DNA from 3 places in the Streptomyces sp. AM 2-1-1 genome. Region 1 is predicted to be linked to each of the others. Evidence: riboswitches for the same ligand, from Rfam matches in the RefSeq annotation. Region 1 holds a riboswitch; each other region holds the start of a gene.
The links. A riboswitch is a leader RNA that binds a small molecule or an ion and turns the genes downstream of it on or off. The one in region 1 is predicted to bind thiamine pyrophosphate.
Positions count from the first base shown of each region.

Region 2: another riboswitch for thiamine pyrophosphate. It lies ahead of PZB77_RS07725 (thiamine ABC transporter substrate-binding protein); the one in region 1 lies ahead of thiO (glycine oxidase ThiO).
Region 3: another riboswitch for thiamine pyrophosphate. It lies ahead of thiC (phosphomethylpyrimidine synthase ThiC); the one in region 1 lies ahead of thiO (glycine oxidase ThiO).

Region 1 is NZ_CP119147.1:5,423,910-5,426,105, reverse strand. It holds gene PZB77_RS23700 (FAD-dependent oxidoreductase) at 1-1,055, opposite strand, end outside; TPP riboswitch at 1,222-1,333, shown strand; gene thiO (glycine oxidase ThiO) at 1,331-2,196, shown strand, end outside.
Region 2 is NZ_CP119147.1:1,856,219-1,858,414, reverse strand. It holds gene rlmN (23S rRNA (adenine(2503)-C(2))-methyltransferase RlmN) at 1-562, shown strand, start outside; TPP riboswitch at 667-784, shown strand; gene PZB77_RS07725 (thiamine ABC transporter substrate-binding protein) at 866-1,960, shown strand; gene PZB77_RS07720 (iron ABC transporter permease) at 2,060-2,196, shown strand, end outside.
Region 3 is NZ_CP119147.1:3,656,625-3,658,820, reverse strand. It holds gene thiC (phosphomethylpyrimidine synthase ThiC) at 1-1,126, opposite strand, end outside; TPP riboswitch at 1,119-1,250, opposite strand; gene PZB77_RS15900 (YibE/F family protein) at 1,322-2,196, shown strand, end outside.

The sequences.
Region 1 (2,196 bases):
AGGGCGACGAGCGCGCCGCCGCGCAGCCACAGCACGGTCCAGGCGTCGTCGGCGGGGTCACCGCGCCACAGCAGGGTGTCGGCCGCCGCGTGGTGCCCGGCGTACTGGACGAAGCGCCCGAACTGCTCGGACCAGAAGTACGGCACCGGGTCGTACGGCTCCGCGGCGCCGGTCCCGCCGGCCGCGGTGATGTCCGCCGCGACCGTGCGCGGGCCCTGGAGGGCGTTGTCCCAGTGGTGGACCAGGAGGCGGGCGCCGTAGCGCGCGGAGGGGTAGGAGGCGCAGTCCCCGACCGCGTACACCCCGGGCGCCGAGGTGCGCAGCCTGGCGTCGGCGGTGACCGACCCGTCCGGGCCCAGCGCGATGCCTGAGCCGTCCAGCCAGCCGGTGGCGGGGCGGGCTCCGATCCCGACGACCACCGCGCCGGCCGGGAGACGGCGGCCGTCGGTGAGGACCACGGTGCCGGGTTCGACGCGGGCGACCCGGGCGCCGGTGAGAAGGGTGGCGCCACTGCCCGCGTACCAGCGGGCCATCGGGGCGGTCACCTCGGCGGGCAGCGCCCCGGCGAGCGGGCGGTCGGCCGCCTCCACGACGGTGACCGCGCAGCCGGCGGCGCGGGCGGCGGTCGCGAACTCGGCGCCGATCCACCCCGCGCCGACCACGACGACGTCGTGCTGCCGAGCGAGGACGGGCCGCAGCCGTGCGGCGTCGTCCAGGGTGCGCAGCAGGTGGACGCCGGGGACGCCCCGGGAGCCGGGGAGGGTGAGGGGTTCGGCGCCGGTGGCGACGACCAGGACGTCGTAGGGCACCGGGCCGGCCCCGGTGTCCACCTCCCGGTCGGCGGGGCGCAGACCGGTGACGGGGAGTCCGAGGCGCAGCGTCACGTCGAGCGCCTCGAAGTCGATGCCGAAGGCGGAGTGTTCGGCGGTGCCGAGCAGGACGGCCTTGGAGAGCGGCGGCCGGTCGTAGGGCTGGTGCGGCTCCGCGCCGATCAGGGTGAGGGGACCGGTGTACGCCTCGTCCCGCAGCGCCACCGCGGTCCGCACGCCCGCCATGCCCGCTCCGACGATGACGACGCCGTGCGCCGGGGTCCGCTGCTCGTTCTCTTCGCTCACGTACCCACCCTAAGCACCTGACGCTCCGTCAGTTCGCGGGGTGTGCCGGCGGTCCCCGGCGGCTCCCTCGTACCCGGCGGACTGTGGGGGTTTAGGGTGGCTGCGCAAAGACACTCGCGGGAGCCCGGGCGCGCCGGGCTGAGAGGGAGGCCGGCGGCCTCCGACCGTACGAACCTGATCCGGGTCATGCCGGCGAAGGGAGGGGCTGGACACCCATGCGTGCTTCAGGAGACCCGTCCGCCACGGAGGCCGGGAACACGGCGGGCGGGAACACGGAGGCCGGGAACACGGCTGCGGCGGACCGCCGGGGGCCCTCGTACGACGTGCTCGTCGTCGGGGGCGGGATCATCGGCCTGGTGACCGCCTGGCGGGCGGCGCTGGCGGGGCTGCGGACGGCCGTCGCCGATCCCGGGCCCGGGGGCGGCGCCGCCCGGGTGGCGGCCGGGATGCTCGCCGCCGTCACCGAACTCCACTACGGCGAGCAGATGCTGCTCGGCCTCAACCTCGCCTCCGCCGCCCGCTACCCGGAGTTCACCGCCGAGCTGGAGGCGGCGAGCGGCCGGGACATCGGCTTCCGCGCCTGCGGCACGCTCGCGGTGGCGCTGGACTCCGACGACCGGGCGCACCTGCGCGAACTCCACGCTCTCCAGGAGCGTTCCGGTCTCGCGTCCCAGTGGCTGTCGGGGCGCGAGTGCCGGCGGCTGGAACCGATGCTGGCACCGGGCGTACGGGGCGGGCTGCGGGTCGACGGCGACCACCAGGTCGACCCGCGGCGGCTGGCGACCGCGCTGCTGACGGCCTGCGAACGGGCCGGGGTGGTCTTCCACCGCACTCCCTGCGAGCGGTTGGAGGTCGCGCGCGGCCGGGCGTCCGGGGCGCTGCTCGCGGACGGTACGGCGGTCTCCGCCGGACAGGTCGTGCTGGCCGCCGGAAGCCTCAGCGGCAAGCTCGCGGGGGTGCCGGAGGGGGTCGCCCCGCCGGTGCGCCCGGTGAAGGGCCAGGTGGTGCGACTGACCGTGCCGCGGGCGTTCGCCCCTTTCCTCAGCCGGACCGTGCGCGCCGTGGTGCGCGGCCAGGACCT
Region 2 (2,196 bases), 3.6 Mb from region 1:
GATGGGGGAGCCGCTGGCCAACTACAACCGTGTCGTCGGCGCCATCCGCCGGCTGACCGACCCGGAGCCCGACGGCCTCGGGCTCTCGCAGCGGGGCATCACCGTCTCCACCGTGGGTCTGGTGCCCGCGATGCTGCGCTTCGCGGACGAGGGCTTCAAGTGCCGTCTCGCCGTCTCACTGCACGCCCCGGACGACGAGCTCCGCGACACCCTCGTCCCGGTGAACACCCGCTGGAACGTCCGCGAGGTGCTCGACGCCGCATGGGAGTACGCCGAGAAGTCCGGCCGCCGCATCTCCATCGAGTACGCCCTGATCCGAGACATCAACGACCAGGCGTGGCGGGGCGACCGGCTCGGCCGGCTCCTCAAGGGCAAGCGGGTGCACGTCAACCTGATCCCGCTCAACCCGACGCCCGGTTCCCAGTGGACGGCATCCCGTCCCGAGGACGAGAAGGCGTTCGTGGAGGCCATCGCGGCCCACGGCGTGCCGGTCACGGTGCGCGACACCCGGGGCCAGGAGATCGACGGCGCCTGCGGACAGCTCGCCGCTTCCGAGCGCTGACCCCACGTCATCGGGGTTTCCCCGGCCGGGCCGCGGCTCACGGCCTGACCGGGGAAAACCCCCGGACGGGGCCCGTGTAACCTGGCCCCGCATTCGTCAACTTCATATTCCGACAGGGGAGCGCCACAGCGCTGAGAGTGCGGCACCGGTGAAACGGATGGCCGCAGACCCTCTGAACCTCGCCCGGGTCATTCCGGGTAGGAAGTTCGGACCTTACTCAAGCTGTTGCGCCCTGCCCGCGTCCGGCCACCGCCGGTGCGGGCGGGGCCGCGTCTCTTCCTGGTCACTTCCAGGAGGAATCACATGCACACCACGACGAAGTACGCGGCGACCGCGCTCGCCGCCGCACTCGGCGTCACCGCCCTCGCCGGCTGCGGAGGCTCCGACGACGAACCGTCGGGCTCGGACGCAGCCAAGGGCTCCAAGACCGTCACCCTGGTCAGCCACGACTCCTTCGCCGCCTCGGACGACGTGCTGAAGGCGTTCACGAAGGAGACCGGCTACACGGTCAAGGTCCTCAAGAGCGGGGACGCCGGGGCGGCGCTCAACCAGGAGATCCTCACCAAGGGATCCCCGCGCGGTGACGTCTTCTTCGGTGTCGACAACACCCTGCTCTCCCGCGCCCTCGACCAGGATCTCTTCACTCCGTACGAGGCGAAGGGGCTGGGCCGGGTGGCGGCCGCCACCCGGCTCGACGACAAGCACCGGGTCACCCCGGTCGACACCGGCGACATCTGTGTCAACTACGACAAGAAGTACTTCGCCGACAAGAAGCTGGACCCGCCGCACTCCTTCGCCGACCTGCTGAAGCCGGCGTACAAGAACCTGCTGGTCACCGAGAACGCCGCGACGTCCTCGCCGGGCCTCGGCTTCCTGCTCGGCACGATCGCCGACTCCGGTGAGGACGGCTACCAGGAGTACTGGAAGAAACTGAAGGCCAACGGCGTGAAGGTCGTCGACGGCTGGGAGCAGGCCTACAACGAGGAGTTCTCGGGTTCGGCGGGCGGCAAGAAGGCGAACGCCGACCGCCCGCTCGTCGTCTCCTACGCCTCCAGCCCGCCGGTCGAGGTGTATTACGCCGACCCGCAGCCGGCCGAGGCGCCCACCGGCGTCGCGACCGCGACCTGCTTCCGCCAGATCGAGTTCGCGGGCCTGCTCGACGGGGCGAAGAACGAGGCGGGCGGCAAGGCGCTGCTGGACTTCCTCATCAGCAAGACCTTCCAGGAGGACATGCCGCTCCAGATGTTCGTCGACCCGGTCGTCGACGACGCGAAGCTGCCGGAGCTCTACACGAAGTTCGGCTCCACCGTGGAGAAGCCGTTCACCGTGGACCCGGCGAAGATCGCCGCCAACCGTGAGCAGTGGGTCCAGACGTGGTCCTCGCTCGTCGTGAAGTGATCCTGGAGTGACCGGCAAGTGACCAAGAGCGCCCGCCCCGCCGTGCTCCGCCGCACCACCCGCGGCGGGGCCCGCTCCATCGCGACGCGGCTCGGCCTGATGGCCGTGCCCGTCGCGTTCTTCGCGCTCTTCTTCGCCTACCCGGTGGCGGCCATCGTCGGCCGGGGGCTGAAGACCGAGGACGGCTGGCAGTGGGGCCGCTTCGGCGACGTCCTCGGCCGGGCCGATCTGCTGGA
Region 3 (2,196 bases), 1.8 Mb from region 1:
GCGTGCGCAGTTCGGCGAACTGGGCCTCGTCATTGGCGTCCGCGATGGACCCGGGCCGCAGCCCGTCGCCGAGCGAGTACGTCACGTCGTACGTCGCGAGGAGTTCGCAGAGCTCCTCGAAGTGCTCGTAGAGGAACGACTCCTTGTGGTGCGCCAGGCACCAGGCCGCCATGATCGAGCCGCCGCGCGAGACGATGCCGGTCTTGCGGCGCGCGGTGAGCGGGACGTACGGCAGGCGCACGCCGGCGTGCACCGTCATGTAGTCCACGCCCTGCTCGGCCTGCTCGATCACGGTGTCCTTGTAGATCTCCCAGGTCAGCTCCTCCGCCCGGCCGTCGACCTTCTCGAGGGCCTGGTAGAGCGGGACGGTGCCGATGGGCACGGGGGAGTTCCGCAGGACCCACTCACGGGTGGTGTGGATGTTGCGGCCGGTGGACAGGTCCATGACCGTGTCGGCGCCCCATCGCGTCGCCCAGGTCATCTTGTCCACCTCCTCCTCGATCGAGGAGGTCACGGCCGAGTTGCCGATGTTGGCGTTCACCTTCACCAGGAACCTCTTGCCGATGATCATCGGCTCGATCTCCGGGTGGTTCACGTTGGCCGGCAGCACCGCCCGCCCGGCCGCGATCTCCTCCCGCACGACCTCGGGGCCGACGTTCTCCCGGATCGCGACGTACTCCATCTCCGGGGTGATCTCCCCCCGCCGGGCGTACGCGAGTTGGGTGACGGGCCGTCCGTCGCGGCTGCGCCGGGGCCGGCGCGCGCCGCCGGGGAAGACCGCGTCGAGGTTGCGCAGTCCGTCGCGCGAGGCGGCGGAGCGGCCGTCGTCCTCGGGCCGCACCGGCCGTCCCTCGTACTCCTCGGTGTCGCCCCGGTCCTCGATCCAGCCGCCCCGCACCGGGGCGAGGCCCCGGCGGACGTCGGTCGTGACGGTGGGATCGGTGTACGGACCGGACGTGTCGTAGAGCGTCACGTCCTTGCCGTTGGTCAGGTGCACTTGACGGACCGGCACCCGGAGGCCGGGGCGCGTGCCCTCGACGTACCCCTTGTGCCAGCCGATGGACCGACCCGCCCCGACGCTCTCGTTCGTCGTGGAGGCAGGCGTGCGTGTGTCCGATGTGGTCATGAGACCTACTCCCTACGCCGGCATTACCCGGTAACAGGTTCGGCGGTCGGCGCAGCGTGTCCCGTGGGAATCACGAGGTCAGCGCCCTCTCAGCCCGGTGCTCCGAGCTCCCGCGTGTGCAAAGGTGCCACCACGCTAGCGCCCGCCCGGCCGTGCTGACCAGGGGGCCTCCCCCGATGTTGCGATGATCGCTCCGTGACTACCTCCCAGGACCGTCCCGAGCCCCCGGACCACTCACACGCCCACACGCACGGTCATGGCCCCGCGGCGCCCGTCTCGACCCACCTGCGCAAGGTCATCGCGTGCGTGCTGATCCCCTTCGCCGCGGCGGTGGTCGTCGGCCTCGCGGTGCTCTGGCCCGGCGGCACCCCCGCACACGAGCACACCGGTGTGGGCTTCGACCGGCAGACCGAGCAGGGGCAGGTGGTGAAGGTCGACCGGGTGAACTGTGCGGACGTCAATGCCGCCCAGGTACCCGCCACGGGGGGTACCTCCACGGGCTCCGGGCCCGGTGCGGCGGCCGGCGACACCGGCGACTGCAAGAAGGCGACCATCGAGGTGACCAGCGGTGACGACAAGGGCCGCACCTTCGCGGAGATCATCCAGCCCGACGCGTCACGGCAGTTGAGCGAGGGTCAGGGGGTGGTCCTGGCATACGCGCCGGACGCGCCGCACGACCTGCAGTACTCGGTCACCGACGTGGACCGGAAGCTTCCGATGGCGCTGCTGGCCGGAATCTTCGCCGTGGCCGTCATCGTCGTGGGCCGCCTGCGCGGGTTGATGGCGCTGGTGGCGCTCGCGGTCTCCTTCGCCGTGCTGACGCTCTTCATCCTCCCGGCGATCCTGCAGGGGTCGAACCCGCTGCTCGTGGCGGTGGTGGGAGCGAGCGCGATCATGCTCATCGCGCTGTACACCTGCCACGGAATCACCGCGCGCACCTCGGTGGCGGTGATCGGCACCCTGATCTCGCTGGTGTTGATCGGCCTGTTGGGCTCCGTCTTCATCGACTGGGCGGGGTTGACCGGCAACACCGACGACAACACGGGGCTCATCCACGGCCTCTACCCCGA